One region of the Vibrio gigantis genome, then DNA from elsewhere that is predicted to be linked to it. Evidence: riboswitches for the same ligand, from Rfam matches in the RefSeq annotation. Region 1 holds a riboswitch; each other region holds the start of a gene.
What was found. A riboswitch is a leader RNA that binds a small molecule or an ion and turns the genes downstream of it on or off. The one in region 1 is predicted to bind thiamine pyrophosphate.
Positions count from the first base shown of each region.

Region 2: linked by a shared signal. The riboswitch ahead of thiC (phosphomethylpyrimidine synthase ThiC) and the one ahead of thiB (thiamine ABC transporter substrate binding subunit) in region 1 are both predicted to bind thiamine pyrophosphate.
Region 3: linked by a shared signal. The riboswitch ahead of thiD (bifunctional hydroxymethylpyrimidine kinase/phosphomethylpyrimidine kinase) and the one ahead of thiB (thiamine ABC transporter substrate binding subunit) in region 1 are both predicted to bind thiamine pyrophosphate.

Region 1 covers NZ_AP025492.1:3,169,896-3,180,206, reverse strand. The annotation lists gene mpl (UDP-N-acetylmuramate:L-alanyl-gamma-D-glutamyl-meso-diaminopimelate ligase) at 1-688, shown strand, start outside; gene OCV56_RS14220 (flavin prenyltransferase UbiX) at 727-1,350, shown strand; TPP riboswitch at 1,394-1,513, shown strand; gene thiB (thiamine ABC transporter substrate binding subunit) at 1,567-2,559, shown strand; gene thiP (thiamine/thiamine pyrophosphate ABC transporter permease ThiP) at 2,645-4,240, shown strand; gene thiQ (thiamine ABC transporter ATP-binding protein) at 4,251-4,955, shown strand; gene yjgA (ribosome biogenesis factor YjgA) at 5,065-5,589, opposite strand; gene pmbA (metalloprotease PmbA) at 5,708-7,051, shown strand; gene mgtE (magnesium transporter) at 7,130-8,485, opposite strand; gene OCV56_RS14185 (HPr family phosphocarrier protein) at 8,634-8,909, opposite strand; gene rapZ (RNase adapter RapZ) at 8,912-9,781, opposite strand; gene ptsN (PTS IIA-like nitrogen regulatory protein PtsN) at 9,783-10,244, opposite strand; gene hpf (ribosome hibernation promoting factor) at 10,246-10,311, opposite strand, start outside.
Region 2 covers NZ_AP025492.1:3,509,926-3,520,236, forward strand. The annotation lists gene OCV56_RS15800 (thiamine phosphate synthase) at 1-179, opposite strand, end outside; gene thiC (phosphomethylpyrimidine synthase ThiC) at 179-2,128, opposite strand; TPP riboswitch at 2,258-2,356, opposite strand; gene crcB (fluoride efflux transporter CrcB) at 2,419-2,802, opposite strand; gene OCV56_RS15815 (multicopper oxidase family protein) at 2,903-4,285, opposite strand; tRNA gene OCV56_RS15820 (tRNA-Trp) at 4,599-4,675, opposite strand; tRNA gene OCV56_RS15825 (tRNA-Asp) at 4,735-4,811, opposite strand; rRNA gene rrf (5S ribosomal RNA) at 4,855-4,970, opposite strand; rRNA gene OCV56_RS15835 (23S ribosomal RNA) at 5,066-7,959, opposite strand; tRNA gene OCV56_RS15840 (tRNA-Val) at 8,325-8,400, opposite strand; tRNA gene OCV56_RS15845 (tRNA-Lys) at 8,433-8,508, opposite strand; tRNA gene OCV56_RS15850 (tRNA-Glu) at 8,511-8,586, opposite strand; rRNA gene OCV56_RS15855 (16S ribosomal RNA) at 8,676-10,230, opposite strand.
Region 3 covers NZ_AP025493.1:1,901,240-1,911,550, reverse strand. The annotation lists gene OCV56_RS24495 (methyl-accepting chemotaxis protein) at 1-614, shown strand, start outside; gene thiM (hydroxyethylthiazole kinase) at 739-1,524, opposite strand; gene tenA (thiaminase II) at 1,553-2,233, opposite strand; gene OCV56_RS24480 (ABC transporter substrate-binding protein) at 2,242-3,198, opposite strand; gene OCV56_RS24475 (ABC transporter permease) at 3,320-4,135, opposite strand; gene OCV56_RS24470 (ABC transporter ATP-binding protein) at 4,128-4,907, opposite strand; gene thiD (bifunctional hydroxymethylpyrimidine kinase/phosphomethylpyrimidine kinase) at 4,897-5,781, opposite strand; TPP riboswitch at 5,880-5,991, opposite strand; gene OCV56_RS24460 (DMT family transporter) at 6,090-7,007, opposite strand; gene OCV56_RS24455 (helix-turn-helix domain-containing protein) at 7,085-7,825, opposite strand; gene OCV56_RS24450 (DUF4382 domain-containing protein) at 7,995-9,020, opposite strand; gene OCV56_RS24445 (ASCH domain-containing protein) at 9,347-9,736, opposite strand; gene OCV56_RS24440 (DUF2999 family protein) at 9,981-10,232, opposite strand.

The DNA of each region.
Region 1 (10,311 bases):
CGCTATTCAAGATGTTTTATCACGTGGCTGTTGGAGTGAAACTGAGTCAAGTGGCGAACAAGGTGATTGGGATGCGAAGAAGTTGGTTAAAGATGGCTCTAAATTTGAGGTCTATTTCCAGAATGAATGTGTTGGCACCGTAGATTGGGATTTAGTTGGCGATCACAACGTAAACAATGCTTTGATGGCGATTGCTGCAGCACGACACGTGGGTGTGACACCTGACCTTGCTTGCGAATCATTGGCGAAATTCATCAACACTAAACGTCGTCTAGAGTTTAAAGGCGAGGTCGCTGGTGTGTCTGTTTATGACGATTTTGCTCATCACCCAACGGCGATTGAACTTACGCTAGGCGGATTACGTAATAAGGTCGACACTAAGAAGATTATTGCTGTTTTAGAGCCTCGTTCTGCCACGATGAAACGTGGTGTGCACAAAGCAACCTTGGCTGATTCACTTAAACAAGCGGATTCTACCTACTTATTCCAACCGGATAACATTGATTGGTCAGTACAGGATGTTGCAGATGCTTGCCACCAGCCCGCACACGTGAGTGATGACATGGACGCATTCGTTGCTAAAATTGTCTCAGAGGCACAAGCGGGCGACCAAATTTTGGTAATGAGTAATGGTGGCTTTGGTGGTATTCACCAGAAATTGTTGGATGGATTAGCACTCAAAGGCTAACGGCATCCACGACCTTATAATTTGAAGTAACAGAGAACATGACAAAACACGATAAAGCGATAACTCTTGCTTTTACCGGCGCATCAGGTGCGCCTTACGGACTGCGCTTGCTTGAATGCTTGTTGGCAGCGGACTATCAGGTGTACCTGTTGATTTCGTCAGCAGCGCGAGTGGTGTTGGCTACTGAGCATGAGCTTAAGTTACCTGCCGGACCGGATGCGGCAAAGCAAGCCTTGGTTAAGTACTTGGGCTGCGATCCAGAAAAGCTGGTTGTATGCGGAAAGGATGACTGGTTCTCGCCAGTTGCATCAGGTTCCGCAGCGCCGAAGCAGATGGTGGTGTGCCCATGTTCTGCGGGTAGTTTGGCATCCATTGCCCATGGGTTATCGGACAACCTGATTGAGCGTGCAGCAGATGTGGTGATGAAAGAACGAGGGCAACTTTTATTAGTAGTTCGTGAAACGCCATTCTCAACGCTGCATCTAGAGAACATGCACAAACTTTCAACCATGGGCGTGACGATCATGCCTGCTGCTCCGGGTTTTTATCACCAACCTAAATCGATCGAAGACTTGGTGGATTTTATGGTGGCGCGCATTCTAGACCATCTTGGTATCGAGCAAGGTTTAGTGCCACGTTGGGGCTACGATCAACGTAATTGATCCAAACTTGATAGCTTATTGTTAAAATTCGAATTACAATTCTGAACACTCATCGGGGAGCGAACCATTCAAATAATGAATGCGAGCTGAGATCAAGCACACGCTTGGGACCCGTAAACCTGAACCAGATAATGCTGGCGTAGGAATTGAGTTAGGAACAACCTCTACCGTTCTCCTCCCTCAAACCTGTGCCGCTCAGACCATGGAGAGCGTCCAGTGAAATTCACATTAACTACCCTTGCTGTTACTACAGCGATCTCTTTTTCTGCCTTCGCTGCAGACAACACTTTGACTGTATACACATACGACTCTTTTGCTGCGGATTGGGGCCCTCGTCCTGCCGTTGAAAAAGCATTTGAAGAGAAGTGTGGTTGTGATGTGAACTTTGTCGCGCTCGAAGATGGCGTGTCTATTCTTAACCGTTTGCGCCTTGAAGGCGGCAACAGCAAAGCTGACATCGTATTAGGCCTAGACAACAACCTAATGGCTGAAGCGAAAGCGACGGGTTTACTGGCTGAGCACAACGTTGATACTTCATCAGTAACACTGCCTAATGGTTGGGATGACAAGACCTTTGTACCTTATGACTTTGGTTATTTTGCCTTTGTATATAACACAGAGAAATTAGCAAACCCGCCTAAGAGCCTGAAAGAGTTGGTTGAGCTGCGTGATGATCTGAAGGTTATCTACCAAGATCCACGTACTTCAACACCTGGCCAAGGCATGATGTTATGGATGAAGTCGGTTTACGGTGATGAAACTACGACAGCTTGGAAGAAGTTGGCTCAGAAAACCGTTACGGTAACCAAAGGTTGGTCTGAAGCTTACTCTATGTTCCTAGAGGGAGAGTCTGACTTAGTGTTGTCTTACACAACTTCTCCGGCTTACCATATTATTGCAGAGAACGATTCTAAGTACGCAGCAGCGAGCTTCGAAGAAGGGCATTACACTCAAGTGGAAGTGGCCGCTAAGGTTAAAGGCAGCAAGAACGAAAAGCTTGCTGATGAGTTTATGGCGTTTATCCTAAGTGATGAATTCCAATCGGCCATGCCGACAGGTAACTGGATGTACCCAGTAACGGCTGTCGAGCTGCCAAAAGGCTTTGAGCAGTTAACTGTACCGCAGAAAGCACTGAGCTTTAGCTCTGAAGAGATCGCCGAGAAGCGTAAGCCTTGGATTCGTGAATGGCAAAGTGCACTTACTTTCTAACGTACTTTTAAAAAACTAGCTTTCTGTATTTAAAGGTTCATTCGTGATGTTTGGAATGAACCATTTACGGTAAAAAAATCAATTTATGATAAAGAAAACACCTAAGGTCGGGATCTGGGTTGCGATACTCATTACCGCCTTCGTGGTTTCAGCAGTTGGGGCATTGCTTAGCAATGCCCCTTCTCTTGATATCAGCCAAGTATGGTCCGACCCTTACTATTGGCATGTAACGAAATTCAGCTTTTATCAAGCGACACTCTCAACAGTGCTGAGTGTTGGCTTTGCTATACCTATTGCACATGCTTTGTGCCGCAGACAGTTTTTTGGACGTGCCTTGTTATTGAGGTTGTTCGCGTCGACCTTAGTTCTACCTGTGTTAGTCGGTGTATTTGGCTTGCTGGCGATTTACGGCAACAGTGGTTGGTTAGCTAAGTTCTTGGCGAACTTCAACATTGAGCTACCATTCTCGATTTATGGCTTGAATGGTATTTTGTTGGCGCACGTTTTCTTCAACCTGCCTTATGCCAGCCGTTTACTTCTGCAAGCGTTAGATACTGTGCCTGCCGAGCAGCATAAACTCTGTGCTCACTTAGGCATGAGTCATTGGAATAAATTTAAATGGGTTGAGTGGCCGAGGCTAAGACAGCAATTGCCACATGTGTGTGGCTTAGTGTTCATGTTGTGCTTCACCAGCTTTGCCACCGTGATGGCGTTGGGTGGCGGTCCGAAATCAACCACCATTGAGCTCGCCATCTATCAAGCAATCAAATTCGACTTTGACCTGCAGGCTGGCGCGTTACTCGCGATATGGCAAATGCTGTTGTGTGGTGTATTAGCGGTGAGTATTCAGCGTTTGTCTAAGCCTATATCTGTGACGGCTAGTCAGCTGTCGGAAGAGAAGTATTTGGTTAAGGACAGCTGGTGGTCAAAAGCTTGGGATAGCTTTTGGATCATCATAGTCTCAATGCTGGTATTGCCGCCATTAGCCATGGTTATTTTAAGTGGCATTAACCCTCAGGCGCTCACTGTACTGAGCAGCGAGCCATTTTGGGCAGCGTTAATGACCTCGGTTCGTGTTGCTTCCCTCGCAAGTATTATCGCCGTTGGTATTGGTATCGCGATCCTTCTAACCAGTCGCGCATGGCGTTTGCAGAACAAGAACTTTAGAGCAGATAAGATTGAGCTGATTGGCACTATTATTTTGGTGACGCCGGGCTTGGTGATCAGTACGGGCCTATTCTTATTACTGCGCTCGGTTACCGACGTGTTCAGCTTGGCTTTCTTTATCGTGATTGCCGTAAACAGCTTGATGGCGTTGCCTTACGTGATTAAAACCTTAGCTCAACCTATGCTGCATCTTTCTCAGCAGTATCAGTATGTGTGTGCAAGCTTAGGAATGACTGGGTTCACCCGCTTTAGGCTGGTGGAGTGGCGCGCACTGCGTAAACCTATGGCGCAGGCTTTCTCAATCAGCTTTATGCTGGCGATGGGCGATCTGAGCGCGATTGCCTTGTTTGGTAGCCAAGACTTTAGAACTCTGCCTTTGTATCTATTCCAACTGTTAGGCAGCTATCAAATGGAAGCGGCGGCAGTGGTTTCAGTAAGTTTGCTGTTACTGAGTGTGGGCAGTTTTAGTCTGATTGAATTTTTGTTTACTCGAAGCTCAAAGCTAAAGAGTTAAGGAACCGATGATGTTAGTGATGAAAGATGTGGATTACCACTATCACCAAGAGTTGTTTAGTTTTGATTTCCAAGCAGAGCAGGGCGACATTGTTGCTCTGATGGGGCCAAGTGGGGCGGGTAAATCAACGCTACTCGCATTGGTTGCTGGCTTTATTGAGCCAACATCGGGTGAGATCTCGGTAGCAGGGCAATCGCTTATTGGTAAAGAAGCGCATCAACGCCCATTGGCAATGCTATTTCAAGAACATAACCTGTTTGCTCACCTAACGGTGCGTGAAAATATTGGCTTAGGTCTGCATCCTGGTTTAAAGCTAACATCAACCCAAAAGCAAGCTGTGGAGCAAGCTGCAGCGCAAGTTGGCGTTGCTGAATATTTGGATAGATTGCCTGAGCACTTATCAGGCGGTCAACGCCAGCGCGTTGCGTTAGCGCGTTGTTTTGTCCAACCTCATGATATTTGGTTACTTGATGAGCCGTTCTCTGCACTTGACCCTTTACTGCGCGAAGAGATGCTTAACTTAGTGAAGCGATTATCGGCAGAGCGAAATATTACGGTTTTGATGGTGACTCACCATTTAGGTGATGCACGTAGTATTGCAAATAAGTTTGTATTTGTAGCGCTAGGTAAGGTGTTGGTTGAAGATTCGATAAAAGCCCTGACAGCGGAGCATCCACAGCCAGAATTAAGCTCATTTGTTAAGGCGGGTGAGTAACGATTCATCACTTCGATTGAATGTTTTTTGGTATTGCGTGCTCCGAAAATAAAAAGACCTAGCATGCGCTAGGTCTTTTATTAACTCTATGAGTAAAGCGAGATGACATTTAATCTTCTAGCTTTAGCTCTTTTAAGATTTGGAAAATCTCACGAGAAGACTTCGAAGGCTTGTTCGCTGATTTCTCTTTGTTAGCTTGGCGAGCTAGCTGACGAAGACGCTGACGGTCTGCTTCAGGGTACATGTCCATGACTTCTGAAATAGCCGTATCACCTTCAGTAACAACACGATCACGTAGTTGCTCAAGTTTATGTAGCTCAGCTGTTGCTTGTGAGTGTTTGTTACGTACTTTATCCAAAGCCGCTTGAATTGGCTCTGGATCGACATTGCGCATTACTTTACCAATGTATTGAAGTTGACGACGCTTCGCTTCATTTTTAAAGCGTTGTGCATCTTTAATCGCTTGTGCCAAATCTTCAGACAGCGGAAATTTGTCTAATACAGAAGGCTTTAGACCAACAAGCTCTTCTCCCAGCTTTTGCAGGGCATCCATGTCCGTTTTCATTTCTGTCTTACTTACCCAGATGATTTCTTCTTCTGGTTCCCATGGGGCTTTTTGGTTTTTGCGAGCCATCTTTTCTGCCTATGTCACTATCTCAAACGAATATATTGCCTATTTTAGCAAGAATCTTGGGGAGAAAGCGAAATTCTTGTTATCCTACGTAATATTGACCTAAAAAATTAGAATAGATATGGATGTAAAACAGCAAGTCACCCAGCAAAGAGTTGAGCTAGAAGCCGCAGTAGCTAAAGCGTTGGATATGGCATCAGTGAGTGCAGACGCAGCTGAGGTCGCTATTACTAAGTCAACGGGTTTAAGTGTTTCAACACGTATGTGTGAAGTGGAAAACGTTGAATTTAATAGTGATGGTGCGCTAGGTATTACTGTTTATCGCGGCCAGAAAAAAGGCAGCGCATCTACATCTGATCTGAGTGAAAAAGCGATTGCTCAAACGGTAGCAGCAGCACTTGATATCGCTCAGTACACGTCTGAAGATCCGTTTGCAGGTCCTGCAGCAAAAGAATACATGGTAAAAGAAATTCCAGACTTGGATCTTTTCCACCCTGATGAACCTAATCCCGACTATGCCGCTGAGATTGCGATTGCTGCTGAGAAGCAAGCGCTCACTTATAGCGACAAGATCAAACAAAGTGATGGCGCAAGCTACGACAGCCACTACGGCGTTAAGGTTTACGGTAACAGCCATGGCTTACTAGCAAGCTACGCTTCAAGCCGTCATAGCACGAGCTGCTGCGTGATTGGACAAGGCGCTAATGGTGAAATGGAACGTGACTATAGCTACACCGTTGCACGTCACCGTGACGAACTGTGGACGCCTGAGCGTGTAGGTCAGGAAGCTGCAGAAAAGACGATTAGCCGTTTGGATGCGAAAAAGCTACCAACAGGCCAATACCCAATCATGTTCGCAAATGATGTTGCGACAGGTCTTATCGGTCACCTAGTGATGGCGATCAGTGGCGGCAACCTTTACCGTAAGTCGTCTTTCTTATTGGATCATTTAGGTCAGAAAATTCTACCTGATTGGTTCAATATCTCTGAGCGTCCTCATATCCTGCGTGGTTTGGCTTCAAGCCCATTTGATAGCGAAGGTGTGTTCACTCAAGATCGTGAAATCATCACTGACGGTGTGTTAGCAACTTACCTACTAACGAGCTATGCCGCACGTAAGATGGATATGACGCCAACCGGTCATGCTGGTGGTATTCACAACTGGTTCGTTAAATCGACCGGTCAAAACTTTGAGCAGATGCTAAAAGAGTTAGGCACTGGTTTCCTAGTGACGGAAGTGATGGGGCAAGGCGTAAATACAGTAACGGGTGATTACTCTCGTGGCGCAGCAGGTTTTTGGGTTGAGAACGGAGAGATTCAATACCCAGTATCAGAAGTAACAATCGCCGGTAATCTAAAAGACATGTTTACTCAGATTGTTGCGGTTGGTAACGACGTAGAAACACGTTCGCAAATTCAAACCGGTTCTATCTTGCTTGAGTCAATGAAAGTCGCGGGTGAGTAATTCTCTTAACGTGAACCTGATACATTTAAAAAGGGAGCCAGTGGCTCCCTTTTTGTATTTACCGAGTAGGTAATTAAGCTAGATAAGTATGGTGGCTAAGCCTAAGAATACCGATAGGCCAATAACATCGGTTACTGTGGTCAGTGCCATACCGCCAGCAAGGGCCGGATCGATATTCATCTTCTTCAGCATTACCGGGATGGTTACCCCAGCAATACCTGCAACAATCAAGTTGGTCATCATTGCCGCTGAGATGATGCCTCCCAGTATCCAGTTGCCTTTCCAAGCTACAACGATACCACCAATGATAACGGCCCATAAAACGCCGTTGAGGAAGCCGATAGCGGCTTCTTTGAGTAGTAGTTCGCGTTTGTTACTGTCACCGATATGACCAAGTGCTAAGCCACGAATCACAAGAGCAACGGTTTGGTTACCCGCAACACCACCCATTGAAGGTACGATAGTCATAAGAACCGCAATCGCTGCCATTTGGTCGAGCGTTGCTTCAAACATATTTGATACCGATGCCGCAGCCAGTGCTGCGAGTACGTTAGCACCAAGCCAGACACTACGACGACGGGCGGATTTTACGACTGGTGCGAAGGTATCTTCGTCATCGTCCATACCCGCCATGCTCATCATTGAGTGTTCGGCATCTTCACGAATAACATCAACTACGTCATCGATGGTGATACGGCCAACAAGGTGTTGATTACTATCGACTACTGGCGCTGAAACCCAATTACGACGTTCGAACAGGCTCGCAATATCGGAAGCACTGGTTTCAACTGTAATTGCTTCGTCGGCATCTTCCATCACTTCTGAAACAGGTACATCGGGTTGAGTCGTTACTAGTGTGGTAAGCGATAGGTTACCGATAAGACGCTCTTCTTCATCAATGACATACAGCGTATCGGTTGCGTCAGGCAGTTCGCCCCGCATTCGCATGTAGCGTAATACAACGTCGACATCGACATCACCACGAATCGTGATTACGTCGGTGTTCATGATCGCACCCGCTGAATCTTCAGGGTACGACAGGGCTGTTTCAACTAGCGCACGATCGACGGAGTCCATTTGAGAAAGGACTTCGCGAGAAACATCGTCGGGTAGGCTTCGAAGTACGTACGCGACGTCATCGGTTTCCATGCCCTCGGTTGCTTCTGCCAAGGTCTCGGGTGCCATTTTCGACACAAGAGCATCTTTTACGTCTTCGTTTAGTTCATCAAGAATTTCACCGTAGTCTTCTGGATCGGTGAGTTGCCAGAGTACGTCACGACTTTTGCGAGGAGAGGCTTCTAAAAGGTGTGCAATATCCTCAGGTTCCATGTCCTGAAGTTGTCGGCGTACGTGAACAAATCGGCCGTTTTCTAGGGCTTCGCTGACTTCTTGGAGGGTTTGGTGAGCTTGGTCGAATTCTAATTGCTCTGCCATATTTTCCTCCTATCTCATTATTCTAACAATGCTTGGAATAGTAACTTAATTCTAGGGCTTATTTAAATCATAAACTTAGGTAGAACTAAGATTTAATATTGGTTGGTTCGCTGTTTGAGTTTTGGGTGTTGTAAATGAAGCGCTTTCGCTACTCACCTTCATCAAACTTGTCTTCAATTAGATGACAGACAGCATCCAGAGCTTGCTGTGAATCGGTGCCGGCAGCTTGAATGGTAATGTGTTGTCCCTGTGCTGATTCCAGCATAAGCAGGCCCATCACGCTGTCTGCTGTCGCGCTTTTATCTTCTTCGCTATGGATAGTGATAGTCGCATCAAAGCTTTGTGCAAGCTCAACCAACTTTACGGCTGCTCTAGCGTGAAGACCCAAGCGGTTTTGGATCAGTACAGTTCGAGTTAATTCCATGGTTAGCCCTGTTGGTGCTTCTCTAGGGAGGCGTGTCTGATTTGAACTTGATGACCAAGTTGTTCGAAGTACTCACCAATTTTCTGAGTTAGATAAACCGAGCGATGCTTACCGCCAGTACAACCAATCGCGACTGTTAAGTAGCTGCGATTATTCTTCTCTAACATAGGCAGCCACTGCTCAACAAAGCCTTGGATCTGTTGCTTGAGTTCAATAACTTCTGGGTGTTTTTCTAGGAAAGAGTGAATCGGGGCATCGAGGCCCGTTAATGGTCGTAAATCTGGTTCCCAATGAGGGTTAGGCAAGAAGCGAACATCAAACACATAGTCAGCGTCACTTGGCAGGCCATATTTAAAACCGAATGATTGAAAGACAATGATCAGCTCTTGCTTCTCTTTGCCTTCAACTTTAAAGCGAACCTTTTCACTCAATTCGTAGAGGTTGCAGTCACTACTGTCAATCACAATGCTGGCTTGTTCAGCCAGAGGTGTCAGGAGTGTCTTTTCTAAATCAATCGCTTGTTCAAGAGAGAGCTTTTCTTGGCCGATTGATAGAGGGTGGATTCTGCGCGTTTCGCTGTAGCGCTTGAGTAACGTCTGCTTGCTTGCATCGAGGAACAAGACATTTACATCAATGTCCGTGGCAGCTTCGAGTTGCTCTAGCATCTCTGTGACTAACTGCGGTTCTTTTGGTAGGTTACGAATATCAATGCTAACGGCAACGTTTTGATTGATCTCGCGTACCGACTCGACGAAGTCGTTGAGCAGGTTTACGGGCAGGTTATCAACACAGTAATACCCCAAGTCTTCAAGGACTCGTAGCGCAACACTTTTACCGGCCCCGGATTGGCCACTAACAACGATTAATCGCATGTTATTGCTCGCAAGTTGGCACTTGAATCATGATGTCGTAAAGCTCCTGATCGCTTTGAGCATTACGCAACTGTTTAAGAGTCTGCTTGTCGTTAAGTCGTTCTGCCATACATGAAAGGGTTTTTAAATGCTCCTTACACTGTTCACTTGGAACAAGTAGGGCAAATAGTAGGTCGACAGGGCGATTATCAATCGCATCAAATTCGATGGGATCTTGGCATTGCAGTAATACAGCAATCGCTTTATCACTGACATTCATACGAGCATGGGGAATAGCAATGCCATTACCAATACCTGTACTGCCCATTTTCTCACGGCTCAACATGCACTCAAACAGTTCTGTTGAATCTTGACCACAGCTTTCTGCTGCGATCTGACTGATGAGCTCAAGGGCTCTTTTTTTGCTTGTGCATTGGACTGCACTTTTGGTGCAGTCCAATGAAAGTACTTCGCTTAATTGCATGTTAGTGACTACTTAGCTTTTCTTTGTGCTTGTTGAGTTGGCGAACGAGTTTATCAACCAATGAATC
Region 2 (10,311 bases), 340 kb from region 1:
TCAACAAAGCCAATAGATAGTGCCTGTTGAGCATCAACGATAGAGAAGTATCGAGTTGGGCTAACACCCAACTCAACTGCATCAGTTGCTAAACCTTGTCGTTTAGCAACCAATAGACAGTTTTGAACCTCTCCCGTTAACTCGATGTATTGAGATGGGATGAGAATCTTCACTGTCATTATTCCTCTAGTTGAGCTTCTTTTGCGCCTACTGCAGGGTGATAAAGTTCAGAGCCAGTATCTCGGAACTCTTGTGATTTTTGACGCATTCCCTCCAACGGGTTATCTAGCATCTTAATCTCAATAGCCTGATCAGCGGCTACTTGTTCTGTGTCTTTCGCGTACTCTCGAACTTCTTGAGAAATCTTCATCGAGCAGAACTTAGGACCACACATAGAGCAGAAGTGAGCAACCTTGCCCGACTCTTGTGGCAGGGTTTCATCGTGGAAAGAACGTGCTGTTTCCGGATCTAAAGCTAGATTAAATTGGTCTTCCCAACGGAATTCAAAACGTGCTTTAGACAATGCATTATCTCGGATTTGTGCGCCCGGGTGCCCTTTTGCCAAGTCTGCAGCATGTGCTGCCAGCTTGTAAGTAATCAAGCCAGTCTTCACATCTTCTTTGTTCGGCAAGCCTAAATGCTCTTTAGGCGTTACATAACAAAGCATCGCACAGCCGTACCAACCAATCATCGCCGCACCAATACCAGAGGTAATATGGTCATAACCCGGCGCAATATCTGTAGTCAGTGGACCTAAAGTATAGAAAGGCGCTTCATGGCAGTGCTCTAACTGCTCGTCCATGTTCTCTTTAATAAGATGCATAGGTACATGTCCAGGGCCTTCAATGATCACCTGAACGTCATATTCCCAAGCCACTTTAGTCAACTCACCTAGAGTGCGTAACTCCGAGAATTGAGCCTCATCGTTAGCATCTGCAATAGAGCCTGGACGCAAGCCATCACCAAGTGAAAGAGCAACATCATACTTCGCACAGATCTCACAGATCTCGCGGAAATGTGTGTATAGGAAGCTTTCCTGATGATGTGCAAGACACCATTTCGCGATAATAGATCCACCACGAGAGACAATGCCAGTCACACGTTTAGCCGTCATAGGTACGTAACGAAGCAGCAAACCGGCATGGATAGTGAAGTAATCAACACCCTGCTCAGCTTGTTCAATCAAGGTATCGCGCATCACTTCCCAGTTTAGGTCTTCTGCAACGCCATTCACTTTTTCAAGCGCTTGATACATAGGAACCGTACCAATCGGCACAGGGCTGTTACGCAGGATCCATTCACGAGTCTCGTGGATATTACGTCCAGTAGAAAGGTCCATTACGGTGTCGCCACCCCAGCGGGTTGACCATACTAACTTCTCAACTTCTTCTTCAATTGAAGAGCTTACTGAAGAGTTACCGATATTGGCGTTCACTTTCACTAAGAAGTTTCTACCAATAATCATAGGCTCTGATTCTGGGTGGTTGATGTTTGAAGGGATAATAGCTCGACCTTCAGCAACCTCTTTACGCACGAACTCAGGGGTGATTTCTTTAGGTAGGTTGGCGCCAAAGTTATGGCCAGGGTGTTGGTGATTAAGTTGTTCATCAGCAAACTTCTGACGTCCCATGTTCTCACGTATCGAAATATACTCCATCTCAGGAGTGATAATACCCTGACGAGCATAATGCAGTTGAGTTACACATTGGTCGCCAGTAGCACGACGAATTCTAGGCAGGTTTCCGTAACGAAGGTCGTCTAAGGTTTCATCTTCTAAACGTTCTTTGGTGTAAACAGAGCTTACATCATCGAGCAATTCCGTATCGCCACGCTCTTCAATCCATTGCTCTCGCAACTTAGGAAGGCCGCTATAAAGGTCTATTTCATGCGTAGGATCGGTATAAACACCGGAGGTATCGTAGACATGAATAGGCTCATTAGATTCGAATACAGGCTCTTTTTTGGTGCCACCGACAAGGCTATCTGCGAGTGATATTTCTCGCACAGGGACTTGGATATCTTCTCGAGATCCTTGGATGTAAGCTTTTTTTGAATTTGGATAAGGTTGTACGGATAAAGAATCAATGAAATTCTTCGCTTCCAGTCTTGCTTGTTTACGACTCGACATAGCATTTTTCCTTGGCTTTTAGCCATTATTTATAGGGATAAAAATGCTTGACGGATTAGATGCTACAAGAGGGATCACGGTAAGAAATACAGTTGTGATCTGGAGATAGATCTCTAGAAGGATTCTAGTTAGATATCTACTCTTGTTCCCTTCGCAGGTATTAGCCTGATCAGGTTCAACGGATCCCGAGTTAACGGTCTCAGCCATATGGCACTCCGACAAGTTCGATCGAGTATATAAAAACGGCTTGGATAAACCAAGCCGAGTTGTTAACAAATCGTAAGAAAGTTTTAAGACTTTATCAAAAGTTGGAAGCCGATCCATGCTGCTGAAATACTGAGAACCACGTTGAGCAACACATTAAGCCCCATCTTAAAGAAAGCGCCCTGCTGCATAAGAAGCACGTTATCCATCGAAAATGTAGAGAACGTAGTCAGTGCTCCAAGGAAACCGAGGCCAATGATCTGTCTCCATGGCTCCGTCGCAACCATCTCATTTTCGAATGCGGCGATGAGCAAGCCCATAATCAAAGAGCCGATCACGTTAACGGTCAGTGTTCCGTAAGGAAAGCCACGCCCTAACATCACTACACATAACTCTGAAATCAAATAGCGCGAACAAGCACCAAATGCGCCACCAATGGCAATAAAACCTAAAATAGATAGCTGACCCATGAATCCTCCCAAATAACAGTCCCTATATTCTAGCTTTACCGCCGATAAAAGCGAGGGTAGAAACTAAGAATGCATGCGCAAAAATTAAACGTTACAGGTGTCACTTAACTTCAATATATCCCATTAGTCCCGTTTTCATGTGCTCAATGACATGACAGTGGTACATCCAACGTCCTGGGTTGTCTGCAACAAATGCAGCTTTAGCTCGGCCGTTTTTTCCAAGTAACACTGTATCGGTATGGAAAGGTTCTTCAATTTTTTTACCATCAAGTTCCAATACAGTAAATGTATGACCATGAATATGAATCGGGTGATGATATTGAGTGACGTTCTTAAGATCGAATATGTAAGTCTTACCTAACTCTAAAGTCGCCAACGGCTCTGGAATATTGTCTTTGCTCATTCCCTCCCATGCTCGCTTATTAGTAAGCCAAAATTTAGGCATGGACTTACCATCTTTAGATACTGGTGATACCGCCCCTTCCCACTCAAACACAAAATCGATTTCTTCTGCGTTGGCGAGATCTAAGTTAGGCACGGGATTCAAAGGCAATGAAGGAAGTGTTTGGCCTTCTATTAACGTTGAATCTACAACCTCAAACTCACACAAGGAGAACGGAAAACGCCCCTTCATTTGAAGGACACTCACTTGCTCGCCCACCTTAGGAGCAATCAGCCCAAGGTCGACACGCATACCTGGGCCAATTTTATATTGAGTCAGCTTATAAGGTGTCTTTACAGGGTTACCATCAATGCCAATGACCCATGCTTCTGCCCCTTCAATAGCAATCGGATAGGTAATCGTGTTATCAACATTAGCGATACGGAGCCTAGTCGTTGCATACTGCTTCAATTGATAGATAGGTTCATGTACTCCATTAACGCTACTCCACTCTCCTGGCGTGCCCATACGAGCGCTGAGGCGGGGAATCATTAAGTCTTTCCACTGACCTTGTTTGTCGATATGCCAATGTTTAAGCATCAGAGCATGCTCTTCATCGAACTGAACTGGCGCGCTCTCTTCAACAATAATAAGGCCGACTAAGCCCATACCCAGTTGTTTAACGCTGTTCATGTGTGGGTGATACCAAAAAGTACCCGCATCTGGTGGGGTAAACTCATAGACAAACGTTTCACCGGGCATAATAGGAGGCTGACTTAAGAAAGGAACCCCGTCCATTTCGATTGGAATTCTCAGTCCATGCCAATGAATTGTCGTCGGTTCTGAAAGCTTGTTGGTAAATCGGATCGTTACCTTTTCGCCTTGTCGACAGCGAATAATCGGCGCTGGAATCTGTCCATTAAAGGCTAAAACATTAGTATTAAACCCCTTTACCAACTCAGCAGTTGAGGGCTCAGCAGTTAAGTCATAAACGAACTTTCCTTGCTCATCAACAGACTGCTTCATTGAACAAGCCGGCAGGACGGTTAGTGCAGATATAGCGAGAGATGATTGAATAAACTTACGACGGGAAATATCCATATTTGTTGCCTTTTAGTAATAACAACCAAAATGTAACAAAATATTGAGAATAATTCTCATAAAGAAGTGTGGTTTGTGCTATCGGTTATTTATAAAAGAAGCTGAGATAAGTAAGCACTTACACTTTTAAGGCTAAGTTCTGTTAAAGATAGGAATTATCGAATAAATAGAAAGCAAAAAGATTCCAAGTTTTCTGCGGGGACGCGTAGTCTGGAGCCTTAAATATGCCAGGGGCGCCTAGCTATCCAAACATTACTTTTCAGAAGCAACAGACGTAAAAAAGCCCCAGCATTTCTGCTGAGGCTTTAGTATATGGCAGGGGTGGAGAGATTCGAACTCCCAACACGCGGATTTGGAATCCGCTGCTCTGCCAATTGGAGCTACACCCCTAAAAATTTCATTACTTCAGATTCGAAAAAACCTCGCACTAGGCGAGGTTATCGAATAAGTGGCGGAGTGGACGGGACTCGAACCCGCGACCCCCGGCGTGACAGGCCGGTATTCTAACCAACTGAACTACCACTCCGCAGTGGAATACTTGTCGTCGCTGACAAGTGTTCAAATTTAAAGCCTGGCGATGTCCTACTCTCACATGGGGAAGCCCCACACTACCATCGGCGCTATTGTGTTTCACTTCTGAGTTCGGCATGGAATCAGGTGGGTCCACAATGCTATGGTCGCCAAGCAAATTTTAAAATTCGGAAAGCTGTTTTCGTTCTCTTCAAACTCATTCAAGCGTTTGGTATTTCTTTGAGTCCATCAAAACCCCTTGGGTGTTGTATGGTTAAGCCTCACGGGCAATTAGTACAGGTTAGCTCAATGCCTCGCAGCACTTACACACCCTGCCTATCAACGTCGTAGTCTACGACAACCCTTTAGGACGCTTAAAGCGTCAGGGAAAACTCATCTCAAGGCTCGCTTCCCGCTTAGATGCTTTCAGCGGTTATCGATTCCGAACTTAGCTACCGGGCAATGCCATTGGCATGACAACCCGAACACCAGAGGTTCGTCCACTCCGGTCCTCTCGTACTAGGAGCAGCCCCTTTCAATTTTCCAACGCCCACGGCAGATAGGGACCGAACTGTCTCACGACGTTCTAAACCCAGCTCGCGTACCACTTTAAATGGCGAACAGCCATACCCTTGGGACCGACTTCAGCCCCAGGATGTGATGAGCCGACATCGAGGTGCCAAACACCGCCGTCGATATGAACTCTTGGGCGGTATCAGCCTGTTATCCCCGGAGTACCTTTTATCCGTTGAGCGATGGCCCTTCCATTCAGAACCACCGGATCACTATGACCTGCTTTCGCACCTGCTCGAATTGTCATTCTCGCAGTCAAGCGGGCTTATGCCATTGCACTAACCACACGATGTCCAACCGTGTTTAGCCCACCTTCGTGCTCCTCCGTTACTCTTTGGGAGGAGACCGCCCCAGTCAAACTACCCACCAGGCACTGTCCGTAATCCCGATTCAGGGACCAACGTTAGAACATCAAAACTACAAGGGTGGTATTTCAAGGACGACTCCACCACATCTAGCGACGCGGTTTCAAAGTCTCCCACCTATCCTACACATGTAGGTTCAATGTTCAGTGCCAAGCTGTAGTAAAGGTTCACGGGGTCTTTCCGTCTAGCCGCGGGTACACTGCATCTTCACAGCGATTTCAATTTCACTGAGTCTCGGGTGGAGACAGCGTGGCCATCATTACGCCATTCGTGCAGGTCGGAACTTACCCGACAAGGAATTTCGCTACCTTAGGACCGTTATAGTTACGGCCGCCGTTTACCGGGGCTTCGATCAAGAGCTTCGACCGAAGTCTAACCCCATCAATTAACCTTCCGGCACCGGGCAGGCGTCACACCGTATACGTCATCTTACGATTTTGCACAGTGCTGTGTTTTTAATAAACAGTTGCAGCCACCTGGTATCTGCGACTCTCGTCTGCTCCATCCGCAAGGGACTTCACTGATAAGAGCGTACCTTCTCCCGAAGTTACGGTACCATTTTGCCTAGTTCCTTCACCCGAGTTCTCTCAAGCGCCTTGGTATTCTCTACCCGACCACCTGTGTCGGTTTGGGGTACGATTCCTTACAATCTGAAGCTTAGAGGCTTTTCCTGGAAGCATGGCATCAATGACTTCACTACCGTAGTAGCTCGACATCGTATCTCAGCGTTAGTAGCGGTCCGGATTTACCTAAACCACCCGCCTACGTACTTGAACCTGGACAACCGTCGCCAGGCCCACCTAGCCTTCTCCGTCCCCCCATCGCAATTGTAAGAAGTACGGGAATATTAACCCGTTTCCCATCGACTACGCCTTTCGGCCTCGCCTTAGGAGTCGACTTACCCTGCCCCGATTAACGTTGGACAGGAACCCTTGGTCTTCCGGCGAGGGAGTTTTTCACTCCCTTTATCGTTACTCATGTCAGCATTCGCACTTCTGATACCTCCAGCAGCCCTTACAGACCACCTTCAACGGCTTACAGAACGCTCCCCTACCCCACATACCCTAAGGTACGTAGCCGCAGCTTCGGTGTATAGCTTAGCCCCGTTACATCTTCCGCGCAGGCCGACTCGACCAGTGAGCTATTACGCTTTCTTTAAATGATGGCTGCTTCTAAGCCAACATCCTGGCTGTCTGAGCCTTCCCACATCGTTTCCCACTTAGCTATACTTTGGGACCTTAGCTGGCGGTCTGGGTTGTTTCCCTCTCCACGACGGACGTTAGCACCCGCCGTGTGTCTCCCGGATAGTACTTACTGGTATTCGGAGTTTGCAAAGGGTTGGTAAGTCGGGATGACCCCCTAGCCTTAACAGTGCTCTACCCCCAGTAGTATTCGTCCGAGGCGCTACCTAAATAGCTTTCGGGGAGAACCAGCTATCTCCAGGTTTGATTGGCCTTTCACCCCTAGCCACAAGTCATCCGCTAATTTTTCAACATTAGTCGGTTCGGTCCTCCAGTTGATGTTACTCAACCTTCAACCTGCCCATGGCTAGATCACCTGGTTTCGGGTCTAATCCTAGCAACTGTACGCCCAGTTAAGACTCGGTTTCCCTACGGCTCCCCTAAACGGTTAACCTTGCTACTAAAATTAAGTCGCTGACCCATTATACAAAAGGTACGCAGTCACACCACGAAGGTGCTCCTACTGCTTGTACGTACACGGTTTCAGGTTCTATTTCACTCCCCTCACAGGGGTTCTTTTCGCCTTTCCCTCACGGTACTGGTTCACTATCGGTCAGTCAGTAGTATTTAGCCTTGGAGGATGGTCCCCCCATATTCAGACAGGATATCACGTGTCCCGCCCTACTCGTTTTCACTGATTATGATGTGTCGGTTACGGGGCTATCACCCTTTATTGCGAGACTTTCCAGACTCTTCACCTGCATCATTAAAAGCTTAAGGGCTAATCCAATTTCGCTCGCCGCTACTTTCGGAATCTCGGTTGATTTCTCTTCCTCGGGGTACTTAGATGTTTCAGTTCCCCCGGTTTGCCTCCTGTTGCTATGTATTCACAACAGGATACTTACTTATGTAAGTGGGTTTCCCCATTCAGGAATCCCAGACTCAAAAGGTTATTACTACCTAATCTGGGCTTATCGCAAGTTATTACGCCTTTCATCGCCTCTGACTGCCAAGGCATCCACCGTGTACGCTTAGTCACTTAACCATACAACCCGAAAGGGTCTTAATGTATGGCAACTAACCAAGGTTTTTGGTTGTCATCAAGAAGGGTTAATTCTTGATAACTGTTTGCCGGACTCAATTGTGAATCAAACTAACGTTTGATTCGAATACAAGACACTTGAATGTGTTTGTTGTGTTTATCATAAAGATAAACATTGAGAACTTTTAAATTTGATTGAATTACTCGTAAGTAATCAATCAGTCAGCTTTCCAAATTGTTAAAGAGCATGAGACTTTAAGAACCAGTGTTCTAAAATTCACATTTTCTAAAGACTCTCACAGTCGAAAAATCCAACCAGCGACATAAGAAGTGGTTTGGAGTTTTAACTTCCAAGAATATTTAGAGAATGGTGGGCGATACCGGGCTCGAACCAGTGACCCCCTGCTTGTAAGGCAGGTGCTCTCCCAACTGAGCTAATCGCCCACGATAGTTTTAATTCCTTCGCGGAGAAAGAATGGTGGGTCGTGCAGGATTCGAACCTGCGACCAATTGATTAAAAGTCAACTGCTCTACCAACTGAGCTAACGACCCAATGGTATCCCGTAGGGGAGTCGAACCCCTGTTACCGCCGTGAAAGGGCGGTGTCCTAGGCCTCTAGACGAACGGGACACTGGATTGAAGAACTTGGGAGTTCTTCGTCTCTTTTACTTTCTAAACCTAATCAATCTGTGTGGGCACTCATCGTAAATATCTTCGTATAAGGAGGTGATCCAGCCCCAGGTTCCCCTAGGGCTACCTTGTTACGACTTCACCCCAGTCATGAACCACAAAGTGGTGAGCGTCCTCCCCGAAAGGTTAAACTACCCACTTCTTTTGCAGCCCACTCCCATGGTGTGACGGGCGGTGTGTACAAGGCCCGGGAACGTATTCACCGTGACATTCTGATTCACGATTACTAGCGATTCCGACTTCATGGAGTCGAGTTGCAGACTCCAATCCGGACTACGACGCACTTTTTGGGATTCGCTCACTATCGCTAGCTTGCTGCCCTCTGTATGCGCCATTGTAGCACGTGTGTAGCCCTACTCGTAAGGGCCATGATGACTTGACGTCGTCCCCACCTTCCTCCGGTTTATCACCGGCAGTCTCCCTGGAGTTCCCGACATTACTCGCTGGCAAACAAGGATAAGGGTTGCGCTCGTTGCGGGACTTAACCCAACATTTCACAACACGAGCTGACGACAGCCATGCAGCACCTGTCTCAGAGCTCCCGAAGGCACACCTGCGTCTCCGCTGGCTTCTCTGGATGTCAAGAGTAGGTAAGGTTCTTCGCGTTGCATCGAATTAAACCACATGCTCCACCGCTTGTGCGGGCCCCCGTCAATTCATTTGAGTTTTAATCTTGCGACCGTACTCCCCAGGCGGTCTACTTAACGCGTTAGCTCCGAAAGCCACGGCTCAAGGCCACAACCTCCAAGTAGACATCGTTTACGGCGTGGACTACCAGGGTATCTAATCCTGTTTGCTCCCCACGCTTTCGCATCTGAGTGTCAGTATCTGTCCAGGGGGCCGCCTTCGCCACTGGTATTCCTTCAGATCTCTACGCATTTCACCGCTACACCTGAAATTCTACCCCCCTCTACAGTACTCTAGTTCACCAGTTTCAAATGCAGTTCCGAGGTTGAGCCCCGGGCTTTCACATCTGACTTAATGAACCACCTGCATGCGCTTTACGCCCAGTAATTCCGATTAACGCTCGCACCCTCCGTATTACCGCGGCTGCTGGCACGGAGTTAGCCGGTGCTTCTTCTGTTGCTAACGTCAAGAGATAGCGCTATTAACGCTACCCCCTTCCTCACAACTGAAAGTACTTTACAACCCGAAGGCCTTCTTCATACACGCGGCATGGCTGCATCAGGCTTTCGCCCATTGTGCAATATTCCCCACTGCTGCCTCCCGTAGGAGTCTGGACCGTGTCTCAGTTCCAGTGTGGCTGATCATCCTCTCAGACCAGCTAGGGATCGTCGCCTTGGTGAGCCATTACCTCACCAACTAGCTAATCCCACCTAGGCATATCTTGACGCGAGAGGCCCGAAGGTCCCCCTCTTTGGCCCGTAGGCATTATGCGGTATTAGCCATCGTTTCCAATGGTTATCCCCCACATCAAGGCAATTTCCTAGGCATTACTCACCCGTCCGCCGCTCGACGCCCATTAACGCACCCGAAGGATTGTTAGTGTCGTTTCCGCTCGACTTGCATGTGTTAGGCCTGCCGCCAGCGTTCAATCTGAGCCATGATCAAACTCTTCAATTTAAGATTTTGTGACTCAACGAATACTGACTTCAAAACTACTGTGTAATTTTAAAGTTATTACCATTCCAACAGAATGATAAT
Region 3 (10,311 bases), on a different replicon from region 1:
AAGAAGTAGACAAAACACTGCATGAGATTGGCAGCGCCGATGAAAGCATGCAGGTCAGCAGCCAAAAAGTGACTGACCTACACAAAGAGTCGATGAACATTGGTGCCATTCTTGAAGTAATCAAGGGCGTATCAGAGCAAACCAACCTACTGGCATTGAATGCGGCTATTGAAGCTGCGCGTGCAGGTGAGCAAGGTCGCGGATTTGCTGTAGTAGCAGATGAAGTAAGAACGCTCGCTAAACGCACCCAAGACTCTGCTAGCCAGATTGATGAACTTATCACCTCGCTACAACGTGGTGCTAAAGATGCCTTAGAATCTATTAAGGTCAGCCACAGTACGGTTTCCGATGCTTCAACTCAGGCACAACAAGCTTCTCAGAACTTGCATGTAATTAACCAACACATCCAAGATTTGAATCAGGCCAACAGCCAAATAGCAATATCGGTTGATGAGCAAGATTGCTTAACCAAATCACTGGGTGAAAATGCGCAAGGTGCAAACACCATCGCACAAAGTAACCAAGACTCGGTCAGCAGTATTTCTGGCGCAGCAAGTGACTTAACTGAGGTTGCTCATCACCTAGAGAGCCAAGTAAATCGATTTAGAACTTAGCTAAACCAGCCTTAACACAACTGGCGTAGTTCCGAATCAGAATAGAAAGCCCCCTACACATAAGTGTCGGGGGCTTTTCTTTAAGTTAAGAGCTATAAGTTAAGCTCTTGTAGCTAGATTGAGCTTACTGAATCTTCAAACGTTGAATCAGAGTTTTTTCGTCTAACTGATATAGCTCATCGAGCAAGTTCATTTGTAAGCTACCTGGGCCACGTGAGTTCTCAGCCGCGATTTCACCAACCACGCCTAATACCGCCGCTGCTGCCAAACCACTTTCATCACCAACAGCTGCAAATGCGCCCGTCAATGCGGTTAAGGTACAACCCATGCCTGTCACATACGGCATCATTGGGTGTCCATTATTTAAGGTCACCACGCTGTCTTTGGTGACAACGTAATCTGTCTCACCAGAAATCACCACATTTGCACCGTATTCAGCCACTAAACACTGTGCAGCGCCTAGTGCCGCATCACTGCTATCTAGCGCATCAACGCCTTTGCTCTGCGCCTGCTCACCCGCTAGTGCGATAATCTCAGACGCGTTACCACGAATAATCAACTTATCCGCTAAACGTGCGATTTCACGAGAAGTCTCGGTACGCAGCGTACTTGCGCCACAACCCACAGGATCAAGAACCACCACCTTGTTGTTCGCATTCGCTTGTTCAACAGCAAAGCACATTCTTGGCGTCCAAACGCTGTCGAGCGTACCGATATTAATCACCAAAGCGCCTGAGAAAGACATCATCTCTGCCAGCTCTTGTTGCGAGTGCGCCATAATGGGCGAAGCGCCAATCGCCAATAACGCATTGGCCGTGTTGTTCATCACTACATAGTTGGTGATGTTCACAACCAACGGTTTTTGCTCTCGTACTGTGCGTAGCGATTGGATGATTTGTTCAGTTAGCATAGGTTAATCCTTATTCGTGAAAGTCGCTTTACGCCGCTGGTGAGTCATTAAGTGCATTCAGACCTTGCTGCCAGAACGCCACTTCCATACGCGTTGCGGTTTTGAAGATATGAACAATGTTCTGACCGAGTTCACTGTTGATATCAATTTCAGAAAGCAGCTGATTGAAATATTCCGCGCCCGTTGCCACGCCAGACTGGAACTCTTCACCACCGTAAAGCTGTAACCAGCTCGCGTATGGATTGCCTTCCAAAACAGTATCACTGCTTTCTAAAAGCGCTTTACCAATCACAGCATAACCAATTGAACACGGAGCCAATGCTGCATAGAGATCGACAAGATCACCTGTCATACCCGCATCTAGAACGTAGCGCGTGTAAGCAACTGTGCCGAAATCTTCAGGTTCGTTTTCTAAATCAGATTCCGTTAAACCCCACTGACCACAGTAAGTCACATGGTGTGAAATTTCAGAATCTAATAGAGCATGAACGCTTGGCAGTGCACGGCGCATATCTGCCAAGGTTTTCGCCTTGTAAATTGCCAATGCATAAGCGCGAGCATACTGCTTCAAAAACAGAAAATCTTGCTTCAAGTAATGCAGAAAACACGGCTGAGCGAGAGTACCGTTTGCCAGCGTTTTAACAAAATCATGCTCGGTGTAGTCTTGCCAATCTTGCTGACAGGCTTGGATTAAGTCTTGGTATTTCATGAGATTCCTTAGTCAAAAGTCGGTACGTAATCAGCGGCTTTTGGTAGTGATTTGATAATGCCTTTGTCGAACATGAACTGTGCGTAATCATCGTAACGCTTCATATCGACTGCTGAAGGGCGAAGTGCAAAACGAGTCAGTGTGTCGTTCCATGCGCGTTGGTTAAGTTCGTTGTTCAACGTATCTGGTGAATACGCCACAAACTCACTCCATGAATCTTGTGGGTGGTTCACAATGTAAGTGGTTGCTTGCTCAAGTGCTTTGTTGAACGCTTTGATGGCTTCGTCGTCGTGTTTCTTTGCGTTCGCCACAAAAATCAGCTCATCGTAAGCTGGCACACCGTGCTCTTCAGGGAAGAAAGCTTTTGCTTTAAAACCTTCAAGCGCTAATTGATTCGTTTCGAAGTTACGTAATCCACCCCAGATTGCGTCTACCTTGCCCGATGCCAGTGAAGACGACAGTGCCCAACCTACGTTGATGGTTTGCACGTCAGTAAACTCAACGTTTTCTTGAGCCAGCATAGTGCCGATCGTCGCTTCTTCGTTACCCGCGATCGCGATACCAATCTTCTTACCTTTCAGATCCGCTAACGAATCGTTCTTGCCGTTATCCAACACCATTAGTGTGTTCAGTGGTGTCGCGATAAGGGTTGATGCACGAACCAGAGGTAGTCCTGCCGCCACATCCATGGTTAAACTTGGTTGGTAAGTGACTGCGAGGTCAACTTTACCTGCCGCAACCAATTTTGCAGGTGTGCTTGGGTCAGCTGGCTCTTGGATTTCAACCTCTAAGCCTTGGTCAGCAAAGTAACCACGCTCTTGTGCAATCACAATTGGGCCGTGGTTCGGGTTCACAAACCAATCCAACATCAGTGTCAGTTTCTTTTGTTCAGAATCCGCGAATGCATGACCTGAAACTAGCGAAGCAAGCAGTGCCACTGCACCTACCAATTTGGTATTTTTCATAGTTAACCTTTCCTTTTGAATATTATTATTGTGTTTATCGATCTAATTTTTGACGAGGTTTGTTTAGATAAATAGCCTTGTGAGCGAAGCTTTATTAAACAAAGAGTTATTGAGCGAACCATCACTGGTTCTCCCAAGGGATAGCTTTTTTGAGTAACTTATCTGTGATGAAGTAAAGCGAGATAGAGAGCACCGCCAAGATAAACAAGGCCGCAAACATCTCATCAATGATCATGCGCGCGTTGGCTTGCAACATTAAGTAACCTAGCCCTTCACTCGAACCTACCCACTCGCCGACAACCGCACCAATCGGGGCAATAACCACAGCAACACGAATGCCAGACGCCAGTGTTGGCAGTGCAGCAGGCAGTTGGATATGACGAAGCAGCTGCCATTTCGATGCACCCATCGTCTTAGCGAGATCAAGGTAACCTGTCGGTGTATTACGCAAGCCGTCATAGCAGCAAGTCGTCACCGGGAAGAAAATAATGATCGCCGCCATGACGACTTTTGAGGCTATGCCATAGCCAAGCCACAGCATCAGTACTGGCGCAATCGCAAATACAGGAATCGCTTGGCTGGCAATTAAGATAGGCAATAGCCAACGTTTCAATGGATCAAACATCAACATCTGCAAGGCGAAAAACAGCCCCATAGACAAGCCCAGTAACAGCCCAAGTAAGATCTCTTGCGCTGTCACCCAAGTGTGTTTGAGTAACACGTCATAGCGTTCAATAAGCTTGAGGAAGACCTCAGCAGGCGCCGGCAGAATGAAGCTTGGCATCTCGAAGATAACCACCACCATTTGCCACAAACCAAGAATCACAGCACTGCTGATAAGCAAACGCATCACGGGGTTCATCTGACGAAGATGTGTTGTGCTAGCTTGCGTGTTAGCTGAACGAGCCACAGCTTCACTTCGCGTTAGATCATTCATAATCACGCTCCAACTGGTCTAAGATCGCTTGTTGCAACTCGGCACATTCACCATCTAGCACTCGTGGCGTTGAGGTGTGAGGCACAGATAAAGAGTGAGCACTCGCAGGTATGCCTTGCAACACATACAAGTTATCCGCCAAACGCACCGCTTCCTGTGGATCATGGGTAATCAACACAACGGTTTTATCTCTTAACAGTTCACACGCTAAGCTCTGTAACTTATGTCTTGTTACCGCATCCAGCGCTGAGAAAGGTTCATCCATCAGTACGACTGGCTTGTCTTGCATTAAGGTGCGAGCCAAAGCAACACGCTGGCGCATACCACCAGACAACTGATCCGGCATGGTAAATGCGTAATCAGCCAAACCAACCGAAGCTAGCAACTCCAATGCTTGGTGAGTTTGAGCTTGTTTATTGGATGATTGGCTTAGATGCTTATCTGCGGAATTTTGAAAGCGATGGCTCAGACACACATTGTCGATAACCGACAACCACGGCAGTAGTAAATCTTGCTGCGCCATGTATGCGATGCGATCGGTGAGAGGCAGTTCATCAGACGTTGCCAATGTGCCCTGCCATTCAACTTTGTCATCGAGTAAACCTGCTAGGTATCGCAATACCGTGGTTTTCCCGCAACCGCTGCGACCAAGCAGCACAGTCCACTTGCCTGCTTTTAAGCTCAGTGACAGCCCTGATAAGGTTGCATGTTCACTATCGCGATAACGCAAGGTGGCATTGCTGAGTTGAACCCCAACCGTATCAACGAACATTACCGTGTCCAGCGAAGAAGTGATTTACCGGGCCATGACCTTGACCGACTTGCAACTCATCAGCATGAGCAATCGCGCGTGAAATGTATTGTTTACCTAGGTCGACAGCCTCTGGAAGCGTGTTGCCTTGAGCCAAGAAAGAAGCAATCGCTGATGAAAGCGTACAACCCGTGCCATGGGTGTTTTTGGTAGGAAAACGCTTCGCGCTAATCAAAGCAGACGTGGTTGGTAAAATCAGTAAGTCGTTACTGTTTTCATCTTTCTCCAAGTGACCGCCTTTTAGTAGGACGGCTTTTGCACCTAAAGCGCGCAGGTCTTCAATCATGCCCTGCATTTCCGCTTCGCTTTCAGGGACGGCTTTGCCTGTAAGTGCTGCGCCTTCTGGTAAGTTAGGCGTAATGATGTCAGCTAACGGAATCAATTCTTGTTTTAGCGTGGTGATAGCCGAGTTTTCTAGAAGAAGATCGCCACTGGTTGCCACCATTACAGGGTCGATCACTAAGTGTTTAGGTTGGTATTGTTTGATTTTGTCCGCGACAACTTTGATGATTTGCGAATCCGCCAACATGCCGACCTTTACCGCAACGATGTTCAAATCAGTAAACACTGCGTCTAGCTGGCTAGCCACATGCTCAAGTGGGATTGGAAAAATGGCTGACACGCCTTGGGTGTTCTGGGATGTAATCGCGGTAATTACCGAACAAGCGAAACTACCGGTTGCCGACATGGCCTTAATATCAGCTTGAATGCCCGCGCCGCCGCCGCTGTCAGAACCCGCAATGGTCAAAACAATCGGAGTATTGATCGAAGAAGATTGGTTTTCTGGTGTTTGAGTGCTGCTAGGTGATACTTGAGAATTGGAATGCTGTGTCATGGTCGCTCCTACTGTCTAAAAGACGTAAGAGAACCGAACTTTCGCCGCAAAGAGAGTGTGGAGGTGAAACCAATGAGAGATCATTGTTGAACCACGTAGGCAAAGTAATCATAGTTCCCTACGCCAGTGTTAACTGAATCAGGTTCAACGGGTCTCGAATAACGATCTCAGCAAACACCAACTAAGGTATATGCCCCCCGACTATTGATAACGATAGTAACAGCACTCTCGCAACTGAGATACTCATTTTATTCAATTATAAGATTCACACATGAATTTAATTCAATTAATCTTGCTTTAACAAATACTTATAACGGCTTTTTAGCTGGCTGAGATTGGATGAATAAACACATCACTATCAAGAACATACCTAGCCATCCAACCAATGGAATAAGCTCACCCACAATACACACGGCCAATACGGCGGCAACAACTGGCTCAAGCAAGGTAATCAAGTTTGCGCTACTTGCTGTGACATGGCGTAGCCCAAAACTGAAGGCGATATAACCCAAACATTGAGGAAGTAACACCAAGTAACTCACCACTAATATGTTGGTATTCGATGCGAATAGGTTATCCCCTGTAAACCATAGCGTTGGCAGCAACAACATCGCTCCCAACCCAAATATGCTGCCCATTACCGCTTGCGACTTAATGCCTTCGTCTATCAGAGCTTTTGTCGCCCACGAATAAATGGCGTAACACAACCCAGCAACTAGCCCCAATCCAATGCCCAAAAGCTTCAGAGCATCACCAGAAGCACTCACTGATGATGATTCTGAAAATACCAGTAGCCCAATACCAACGACTCCAATGGCAAAGCTCGTGAGCCAGCGCTTGTTGATATTATTCTTTTTGCTAATAAGACACTCTAAAAGAGCAGAAAAGAAAGGCGCAGTAGCAATCGACACCACCGTACCCATTGCGACACCCGATAACTTCATTGAAGAGTAAAAAGCCAGAGGATAGATCGCCAAAGCCAATGCACTCGCCGCTAACAGCTTTTTGTTGAGCAAAAGCTTATCAAGTGAAGATAAGATCTTTCGATACGCCAAGACCGCTTGCATTAAGCCGCCTACACCCATCGAAAATGCGCCAATCGCTAATGGACTGAGATCAGGTGCAAAGCTTGCTGCCGTGCCCGTCGTGCCCCATAAAACAGAAGCAAACACAATGGCTAAAGTGCCTGTTTGGAATTCGTTAACGCGATTGATGGCAAGATTCATTACTATTACCTAGTTTATTTTCATTTCTGAAATAGATAATAGTGAACATAAACTAAGTTGAGTTTGCCAAAAGGACGCTATTCTTGTTTTGAAAGACTCTCTTTCATCGAGCCCAAAAACGCCCTTGGAGACATGCCAAAGTGCTGAGAGAAACGACGACTGAATGCAGATAGGTCGCTATAACCCACATTTTCTGCGACCAATTGAACGGGTAAATCGGTATGACTTAGCAAGGCTTGAGCCTTCTCCATACGATAGCGAGTGATGTACTTAAGCGCACTGATTCCAATGCACTCTTTAAAGCGTTTTTTAAATTGAGTAGGACTTAAACAGGCCGTTTCTGCAAGTTGAGAAATCGAGAGAGGTTGGGCGTAATTATCCGCAATGAGCCTTTGCACCGCTCGAATACGAGGGTCGATACTCTTGCTTACTTCTTGTTGCTCTAACAGCAGTGAAAACACATCCAAGATAGTTGATTCAATGCCACTGTCGACTTGATATTCCAGCTGCTTCTCAACAAATAACAAGAAGCTCATCAAAGGCGGCGTTATCGTGAAAACCGAAAGCTCATGCTCTAACAAGTGCTGCGGTAACTCCATCATATCCGCAACAATAAACCGCGCCGCTTCATCCGCTTTAAACGCATGCGCTGTCGTTACCGGAATCACCACACATTCGCCCACGGCCACTTTACCGACATATCCCACCATTTCGATATTAATACTGCCTTGGATCGGCAATACCAATTGATGATGGTCATCATGTGCATGGGTATTAAATTGCTTGGTGTAAGATCGAATACTTAAGCTAGATTTCATGAGCAACGCCGGAGTACATTTCGCTAGGTTAGAGTAAGAGACACAACGTTACATTATCACTTCCCTAGAGGCACACTCAATGCTCATCAAATACATGCTAGCTACGTAATCAAAAACGGCCTCCAAATGAGAGGCCGTATTTATTAGAATGGTAAATCACGTCAAAGATTTAAAACGATACTTGGCTATCCTGACCGACCACTACCTGAACACTATTTTGAACATCAAAGATTTCAAAACCATCAGCAACCGGATCAGCATTGTCTTCATCACTGTCATGTTGTGCAGTACAGGTATAGCCTAACGAATACGTACCTGGATCAATGAAGCCCAGAGAAAATTCATAGTTCGTCTGTGCTTGATTCATTGCTACTGACGCTGAAGTGATCGGTTTCACTTCATCACTACCGCCAATCGGAGCCATGTCAGGCTTATCGACATTACCTTCATACAAGTACACCGACTGAGCAAATGTATTGTCACCACCGTTACAAGTGTCATAAGTAGAAAGAGCAACAGTGCCTTCAATATTTCCTGTCTCAACCGTATTGATAAGGCTTACAGACGTTCTTTGAATGGTGTAATCAGGGAAAGTCGAACTGTTCTTTAGGCCACGTCGAAGATCGAACTCGACAACAAAGTCGTTACTTTGTTGGTTCACATTAAATGAGTTATTAAAGTAAAGCACGCCAGCGTTATCTTCTTTACCCACACCTTGCGGGCACGCACCTTCACCTTTCACCGTTAACTCACGAGTCGTATCATCGTTTTCTACCACGTAAGATGGATCTGTTGGGTGATCGCCATCATTCGCAAACACACACAACTTATAACTGCCTACCGGAATTACCTCATTTTCAATCAAAGGGAGCGCATCGCTGCCTTGGTAATCCAATAAGTTAACACTTAACGGAATAGGATCCGCACCATCGGGTAATGGATCGCCATTTTCATCAACATAGTCACCGTTTTCATCCGTTTTATAGACGTCATATACCAATGGAGAACCTCCCTGTTGGGGAAGTAAAGCAACCTTACTGAATGTCACAGTGACGTCTTTAACATCATCAATGGGCGCATCACTCACGCTCAAGGTAATTGGTGTCGTACTGCTTGATGATCCTGAATCACCACCACAACCAACAAGCCCAGCCAGCACAAGGCTTGCTAAAGCGGTTTCCTTTAAATACTTCATAACTCATTTCCTATAAAATCACTGCTCAATAAAGGACTTACTTAAGTGCCCTTTTATTCATAGCCTTGTTGTGAGCTCTAGATTGACAACGGTATGGATCTATCACGCACCTCCAATTATTTGGGGCTACTGCTCGTCCATCATCGCTGTTCAAATAGGTGCACATATCAAGTCGCGCATAGGTTAATTAAGTCTAGTAAGTAATTTGTCAATACGCTCACGAAATTGGTAAAGGCTCTGTCAAATGTATTCAAAGTACCTTAGCCATCAAGTAAAAAGCCAAAGAACATGAGTACTTTGGCTTGAGGTTCATTCGAATAAAGAGACTATTCGATAGTTCGAATTTCTATGGCGAATATACCGTGAACCGGGATCATCTCTTTGTATTCGTGAAAGCTGTAGAGAAGCTCAACGCCCTCATCAATTGAATCACTCAAATTAGATAACACTCCTAGCCCCTCTGCCATCAATAACGCTCTAGGATCAGGGAAATGTCTTACGTCCAATATTTCGACAGTCAGCGCATTTGGCTGAATCACATCTAAACCAACAAACGGTGGGCCTGATATCACTTGAAAAACAATGTGGTCTCCTTTATTCAACTGGTCATATTGAATGGCTTCATAACTGTTATTTGTTCTTATCTCAACACGCTTAGCGCCACTCTTTATTGCGTCTAGTGGTCGTTGATAGATTTCCAGCTTGTAAGAATTCATAAGCCCTCTTTTGCGAATGTTATATTTAAACTTGTTCAATCATGTCAATCACTGTTGTTAAGATAGCGATAAACACGCCCTGTCATTTAGCTTAGTTCACGCACTTTAATTGAACGCCAAGATCAAAAAAGCCGTTTAAGTATTGATACTCAAACGGCTTTTTATTGGAGTCTAATTCACGATCTCAAGAACAGTTAACCGAATCGGCTATCGCTCCCTAACAAAATCGCTCATTCACACTCTATTATTTTTGAAGTTGCTCTTTAGCGGCTTCAACCTTAGAAAAATCTAGGCCAAGCTCTTCAACTGCTTCTTTGATTAGCGCAGGGTTTTGCATTACCTGCCCCATCAGCATTTGAAGTTTATCTTGTGGTAAACCAAGTTGGCTGATCGTCGCCATTGCTGCAAGAGGGTTCTCTGTCAACGTTTTGAATAGCTCGCTGATCTGCTCGTCGCTAATATTGTTCTCTTTCAACATTGCTAAAATCGGGTTCATTTTTTTGCCTTTGAAACACTAAATTAAGTAGGAGCACAGCATACCATCTAGCCGTGCTCGATTGTACTAGCAACTTATA